2 linked regions of the Pigmentiphaga sp. H8 genome follow. The protein of the gene in region 1 binds, or shares a complex with, the protein of each later gene. Links are inferred from orthologs where the notes say so. Each region holds a gene or a part of one and is shown in the gene's direction. Other genes may lie near its edges.

The links.
Region 2: the proteins of EGT29_RS22915 (region 1) and dapF are in contact, whole or in part, in a solved structure (PDB 5YGU), measured with the Escherichia coli proteins. The link is inferred for Pigmentiphaga sp. H8 from one-to-one orthologs.

What each region holds. Positions count from the first base shown.
Region 1 is NZ_CP033966.1:4,870,300-4,873,453, reverse strand. What follows is about bases 122-2,962. They hold EGT29_RS22915 (RNA pyrophosphohydrolase), read left to right. Parts: upstream 122-1,177; coding sequence 1,178-1,747; downstream 1,748-2,962. Other genes in these bases: ispB (octaprenyl diphosphate synthase), read right to left, coding at 2,663-2,962; EGT29_RS22910 (CNP1-like family protein), read left to right, coding at 1,815-2,432; EGT29_RS22920 (proline--tRNA ligase), read right to left, coding at 122-1,093. In the rest of the region: more of EGT29_RS22920, read right to left, coding at 1-121; more of ispB, read right to left, coding at 2,963-3,154. UniProt on the Escherichia coli protein: Master regulator of 5'-end-dependent mRNA decay.
Region 2 is NZ_CP033966.1:5,353,573-5,356,656, reverse strand. The notes cover bases 262-3,032. They hold dapF (diaminopimelate epimerase), read left to right. Parts: upstream 262-1,094; coding sequence 1,095-1,970; downstream 1,971-3,032. Other genes in these bases: xerC (tyrosine recombinase XerC), read left to right, coding at 2,779-3,032; EGT29_RS25245 (DUF484 family protein), read left to right, coding at 2,045-2,713; EGT29_RS25255 (DEAD/DEAH box helicase), read right to left, coding at 262-1,006. Outside these bases: more of EGT29_RS25255, read right to left, coding at 1-261; more of xerC, read left to right, coding at 3,033-3,084. UniProt on the Escherichia coli protein: Involved in the succinylase branch of the L-lysine biosynthesis and in the biosynthesis of the pentapeptide incorporated in the peptidoglycan moiety. Catalyzes the stereoinversion of LL-2,6-diaminopimelate (L,L-DAP) to meso-diaminopimelate (meso-DAP).

The sequences.
Region 1 (3,154 bases):
CGAAGTCGTGCAGGTTGGCCACGGTGCGGTCGGCCACCACCTTGACCGGCTTGGCGGTGCCCACGGGCCCGATGAAGCCGGGCACGCAGCCGAAGTGCTCGACGATCTCGGCATCGGTGGCGAACCGGTAGCCGTGGTCCAGGCCGGGAATCTTGCCGGCCTTGATCTCGTTCAATTCGTGGTCGGCACGCAGCAGCAGCAGCCAGATCTGGGCCGGCTTGCCGGCTTCTTCCGGCTCGACCGCCAGGGCGAGGGACTTCACGTGGCTGGCCAGCGGCAGGCCCAGCAGTTCGGCCACGGCCTCGCACTTGGTGGCACCGGGGGTGGGCATCTTCTCCAGTGCCCGGCCGGGCGCCGCGCGCTGGGCAACCAGGCAGGGCGCCTCGGCCAGCTCGATGTTGGCGGCGTACTGGGTGGCCGGGTTGTAGACGATGAGGTCTTCGCCGGTGTCGGCGATGACCTGGAATTCATGGCTGCGCGTCCCGCCGATGGAGCCGGTGTCGGCCGCCACGGCGCGGAAGGTCAGGCCCATGCGGGCGAAGATGCGCATGTACGCGTCGTACATGGCGTCGTAGCTCTTCTGGGCGGCGGCCTCGTCGCGATCGAAGGAATAGGCGTCCTTCATCGTGAACTCGCGGCCCCGCATGACGCCGAAGCGCGGCCGGCGCTCGTCGCGGAACTTGGTCTGGATGTGGTAGAAGTTCTTGGGTAGCTGGCGCCAGCTGTGGATCTCGTTGCGGGCGATGTCGGTGATGACTTCCTCCGAGGTCGGCTGCAGCACGAAATCGCGGTTGTGGCGGTCCTTCATGCGCAGCAGCTCGGGGCCGTACTGCTCCCAGCGGCCCGATTCCATCCACAGCTCGGCCGGCTGCACGACCGGCATCAGCAGCTCGAGCGCGCCGGCGCGGTTCATTTCCTCGCGGATGATGGCCTCGATCTTGCGAATGACCCGCAGGCCGATGGGCATGTAGGTGTAGATGCCGCCGGCCAGCTTGCGGATCATGCCCGCGCGGGTCATGAGCTGGTGGCTGACGATCTCGGCGTCGGACGGTGCTTCCTTGAGGGTGCCGATATGGAACTGCGATGCGCGCATTGCGGTGCTCACGTGGATGGATACGAGTTTGGCCCCCCTGGGCCTATAATTGACTCAATTGTATGAGAATCGCTGGGGTGGCTCATGCTGGATCGTGAAGGTTACCGTCCCAACGTCGGCATCATCCTCGTCAACCAGAAGAACGAGGTCTTCTGGGGCAAGCGCGTCAACGAACATTCCTGGCAGTTTCCGCAGGGCGGCATCAAGCACGGTGAGAGCCCTGTCCAGGCGATGTTCCGCGAGCTCCATGAAGAAGTGGGCCTGCGGCCCGAGCATGTCCGCATATTGGGTAGAACACGCGACTGGTTGCGCTATAACGTGCCCGACCACTTCGTCAGACGCGAATGGCGCGGGCACTACAAAGGTCAGAAGCAGATCTGGTTCCTGCTTCGCATGCAGGGGCGCGATTGCGACGTCTGCCTGCGGGCCTCGTCGCATCCTGAATTCGACGCGTGGCGCTGGAGTTCCTACTGGGTCCCGCTGGAGTCGGTCATCGAATTCAAGCGCGACGTGTATACGCTGGCCCTGAACGAGCTTGCGGTCGTGCTTTTCCGCCGGAACCACGAGACCCGGTACCTGCGCCAGCACATCGGTTCGCACCGACGCGGCCAGGGTGAACCGGCACCGCTGTCCAAGGAAGCGCCCGAGGTCTGAACCCCCGCGACCCCCTGCGCGGGGTTCGGGTATCGTGTCGGGTGCAACCTGTATATGGAAAACACTTATGCCTAGTCAGTTCGCCGGGGCGCGCCCGATGCGTCCCGCCCGCCGGGCCCTGCGCGCCGCCGCCTGGGCCGGCGCCGGATGCCTGGCCTTGTTACTCGCCGCCTGCGGCAGCCAGCCGCGCGGCGATGGCAACTACCTGCTGGACGATATCGATGCCCAGCGCACCCTGCCCGATGCCGGATGGGAAGCCCTGAAGTCGGAGTTGCCGCCGGTGCCCACCGAGGCCGACGTGCTGCCGGTGGAAAACCTGTCGCGCAACGAGCGTTTCCGTTTCGGCGTGGATCCGCGCTCCATCCAGATCGCCCCGGGCCTGATCGTGCGCTATACGCTGCGCGCGGTCAGCGACCTGGGAGCCGAGAACATTTCGTACGAATCGGTCCGCTGCGGCACGCGCGAATGGCGCACCGTGGCCCTGTACCGGCCCGGCGCCGGCTGGCAGCGCCCGGTCCACGACGAATGGCGTCCCTTGCTGCCCAATACGATCCAGCACGTGCTGCGCAACGGCGTACTGTGCTCGGGCGGCGGCCCGGCCGGCGCCAAGGCGTCGGACCTGGCCTATCGCGTGCGCCACTGGGAGCGCTATGCCGACGCCATGGCGGGCCGCAGCATGCAGTAGCAGCGGATTCGCGGCACGGGCAAAAACAAAAACGCACAGCCTCGGCTGTGCGTTTTGCGTGCCTGGCTACAGGCTTGTCGACCAGATCAATGGTCGGGGCGAGAGGATTCGAACCTCCGACTCCTGCGTCCCGAACGCAGTACTCTACCAGGCTGAGCTACGCCCCGACTTGTCGGTCCGGCCTGCCGGATACGGGCTTGTACAACTTGCCCGGCAGGCCGTCTTTCTTTTCAGCGATCTCGGTTGATCGCGAAAGCGCAGAATTCTAGCAGAGAATCTCGGAAAGCGGAAACGGGGTAGGTGGATATCGCCGCGACCGCCGCATCCGCCTCGATCCGGGCCCGGGCGCGGGTGTAGTCCAGGGCGTCCGATTCCCGGATGGCGGTGGCGACCGCGACGAAATCGCCTTCGCCGTTCTCGATGGCGGTGCGCACCAGCATCTGCTGCGCCGGCGTGCCCACGTCCAGCAGGCGGATCAGCGGCAGTGTGGGTTTGCCTTCGCGCAGGTCGTCGCCCAGGTTCTTGCCCAGTGCCTCGGCCTCGCCGCTATAGTCGAGCACGTCGTCGATCAGCTGGAACGCCGTGCCGGCGCGGCGGCCGTATTCCGCCGCCGCGGCTTCCTGTTCGGGCGTGGCGCCCGCCAGGACCGCGGCCAACTGGGCCGAGGCCTCGAACAGGCGGGCGGTCTTGTAGCGCACCACCTGCAGGTAGCGTTCCTCGGT
Region 2 (3,084 bases), 480 kb from region 1 along the record:
GGATCTGGTCGCGCCATTCATCGGAGAAGTCCTGGCCTTCGTCGATGATGATGGTGTCGAAGCGCAGGTGGTCGGGCACGGCTTCGCGCGCGGCGCGCGACACCAGGCTGGTGAAGGCGTCGGGGCCCGAGAAGTCCACCGGCTGCCCGGCGGCGTGCAGCACCTTGTCGCACAGGGTGTGGAAGGTGCACGCCAGCCCGCCTTCGGGCGCGATGCCGTTGAAGTGGTCCGCCAGCGGCCGGTTGAAGCAGACGTACAACGGCCGGCGGCCGGCATCGATGGCGGCGCGGAACTCGGCGTGGGCGAGCTGGGTCTTGCCCGACCCGGCGGTGCCGATCACCCGCAGGCGGAACGGGTCGAACTCCAGCCGCCGCGCCCAGTGCGCCAGGCCGCCCGAGATGCGGGTGACCAGCGCCCGCGCCTGCCCCACCAGGGCGTTGGCGTCGGGTTCGAGCTGGATGATGTCGTCCAGGAAGCGGCGCACGGCTGGCGCGGCCTGGGTGGCGGGCGCCTGCGGCAGCGCCAGCTGGATGACCGCGCACAGGCGGTCGCGCTCGGCGGCGTCGACGATGCGCTCGGCCGACAGCCCGGCGGTCTCGGGATGGCGCACCGAGTAGTCCGGGCAATACAGCAGGTACTCGACGCGGATGGCGTCCAGGTGGGGGCGCCGGGCCAGCCGGCCGCGCAGCACCGCCAGCTGGCGCGCGATCTGTATCGGCACGTTGGTGCTGTGGCTGGGGTATTTCTTGCAGAGCCCGTCGGCGGTTTCCTCCAGGAACCCGCTGACCTGCTCGATCAGCAGCAGGTCGCCGGCGGCGTTGACGACGGCGAAGTCGATGTCGCCATAGACCGAGAAGCCATGTTCCACGTTGGTCCAGTGGACGGCATGGTAGACGGTGTAGGAATCGGGCAGGCCGCGTTCGAGCGTGGCCAGGGTTTCGATTTCCCGGCGGGCGGCGCCGGTGGCGTTGATTTCCCGCCAGCCGTCGGGGACGATACGAGCCATTGCAAGTTCCAGTAGACCGGCCAATCGCCAGAATACCAAGCTCCGACCCCGGCGGCGCGCGGTGCTTGGCGCGGACTATAATTCCGGCATGACCTGGCACTTCACCAAAATGCATGGCGCGGGCAATGATTTCGTCGTCTTGGACGGCGTGCGCCAAGATATCCGGCTCACCCCCGAGCGGGCGCGCAAGCTCGCCCATCGGCAGTTCGGGATCGGCGCCGACCAGATCCTGCTGGTCGAGCGGCCCACCCGCTCCGACGCCGACTTCCGCTACCGCATCTTCAACGCCGACGGCGGCGAGGTCGAGCATTGCGGCAACGGCGCCCGCTGCTTCGTGCGCTTCGTCCACGAGCAGGGCCTGACCGACCGCAATCCCGTGCGCGCCGAGATCTGCACCGGCATCATCGTGCTGAACGAACAGGACGACGGCGAGGTCAGCGTCGACATGGGGCGCACCAGCTTCGATCCGGCCGCCGTGCCGTTCGACCCGGCGGGCCTGACGCCCCGGCGCGAAGGCCAGGACGACGTCTGGCCGCTGGACGTGTCGGCGCCAGGCGAGGCCGAGCGCGTCGTCTGGGTGTCGGCCGTCGGCATTTCCAATCCGCACGCGGTGCAGGTGGTCGACGACGTCGACCTCGCGCCGGTGGCGTCGGTCGGCCCGCGGGTCGAGAGCCATCCGCGCTTTCCCCGCCGGGTCAATGCCGGCTTCATGCAGATCGTCGGTCGCCACGACATCCGGCTGCGCGTCTACGAGCGCGGCGCGGGCGAGACGCTGGCCTGCGGCACGGGCGCCTGCGCGGCGGTGGCCGCGGGCATCCGCCGCGGGTTGCTGGAGTCGCCGGTGCGCGTGCAGACGCGAGGCGGGGTGCTGACCATCTCCTGGGACGGCGAGCAACTGCTGATGACCGGCCCGGCCGTGACCGTGTTCGAAGGCACCGTCGACGTCGACCGCCTCCTGGGTTAGAGGGGGAGGGGAATCCACCTCCTACGCGCTTCGCGCGCCCTTGCCTTATATCAACAATGAATTCCGGAACGTACATGGACGCCAACGAAGTCGCGCAATACCTCAAGGACAACACCGATTTCTTCGAACGGCACGCCGAGCTGTTCTCCACCATGAAGGTGCCCCATCCCCACGAGGGCAAGGCCGTCTCGCTGGCCGAGCGCCAGGTGCTGGCGCTGCGCGAGCGCGTGCGCGGCATGGAACTGCGGGTGTCGGAGCTGGTGCGCGCCGCGGCCGAAAACGAACACATTTCCGACCGGCTGCTGCTGTGGAGCCGCGGCCTGCTCAAGGAACGCGACCCGCAGGCGCTGCCCGCCGCCGTGGCCGGCGGCCTGGGCGAGATCTTCAGCGTGCCCGACGTGGCGCTGCGCCTCTGGGCCGACACCGCCCCGGGCGATGCCGAGGCCCCCTGGCGCGGCGAAGTCTCGGCCGATGCCCGCACCTTCGCCAATGGGCTGATGTCGCCGTACTGCGGCCCGAATTCGGGCTTCGAGGCCGCCGCCTGGCTCGACCGCGAAGTGCGTTCGCTGGCCCTGATCCCGCTGCGCGTGGGCATCGCGCCCGAGGCCTTCGGGCTGCTGGTGCTGGCATCGCCCGACGCCGAGCGTTTCACGCCCTCGATGGGCACGACCTTTCTGACGCGTATCGGTGAACTGGCCAGCGCATCGCTGTCGCGCCTCCTGACCGAGGCGCCGCGCGCCTGACACGTACCGTGGCCGACGATCCCCATCCCGGTTCCGAGGCCACGGGGCCGGCGCTGGCCCGGCCCATGCTGGAATGGCTCGAACACCTGGGCTCGGGCCGCCGCTATTCCCCCCACACCCTGGCCGCCTACCGGCGGGACCTCGCCCATCTGGTCGAACTGGCGGATGACGTGCCGCTGGAACGCGTGTCGCAGGGGCACGTGCGCCGCTACCTGGGACAACTGCACGCGCAGGGCCTGAGCCCGCGCAGCCTGGCCCGGCTGCTGGCCAGCTGGCGCGGCTTCTACCAATGGTGGGCGCCGCGCGTGGGCATGCCCGGCAACCCGGCCGCGGGCGTGCGCGGCCCCAAGGCGCCGCGCGGCCTGCCCAAG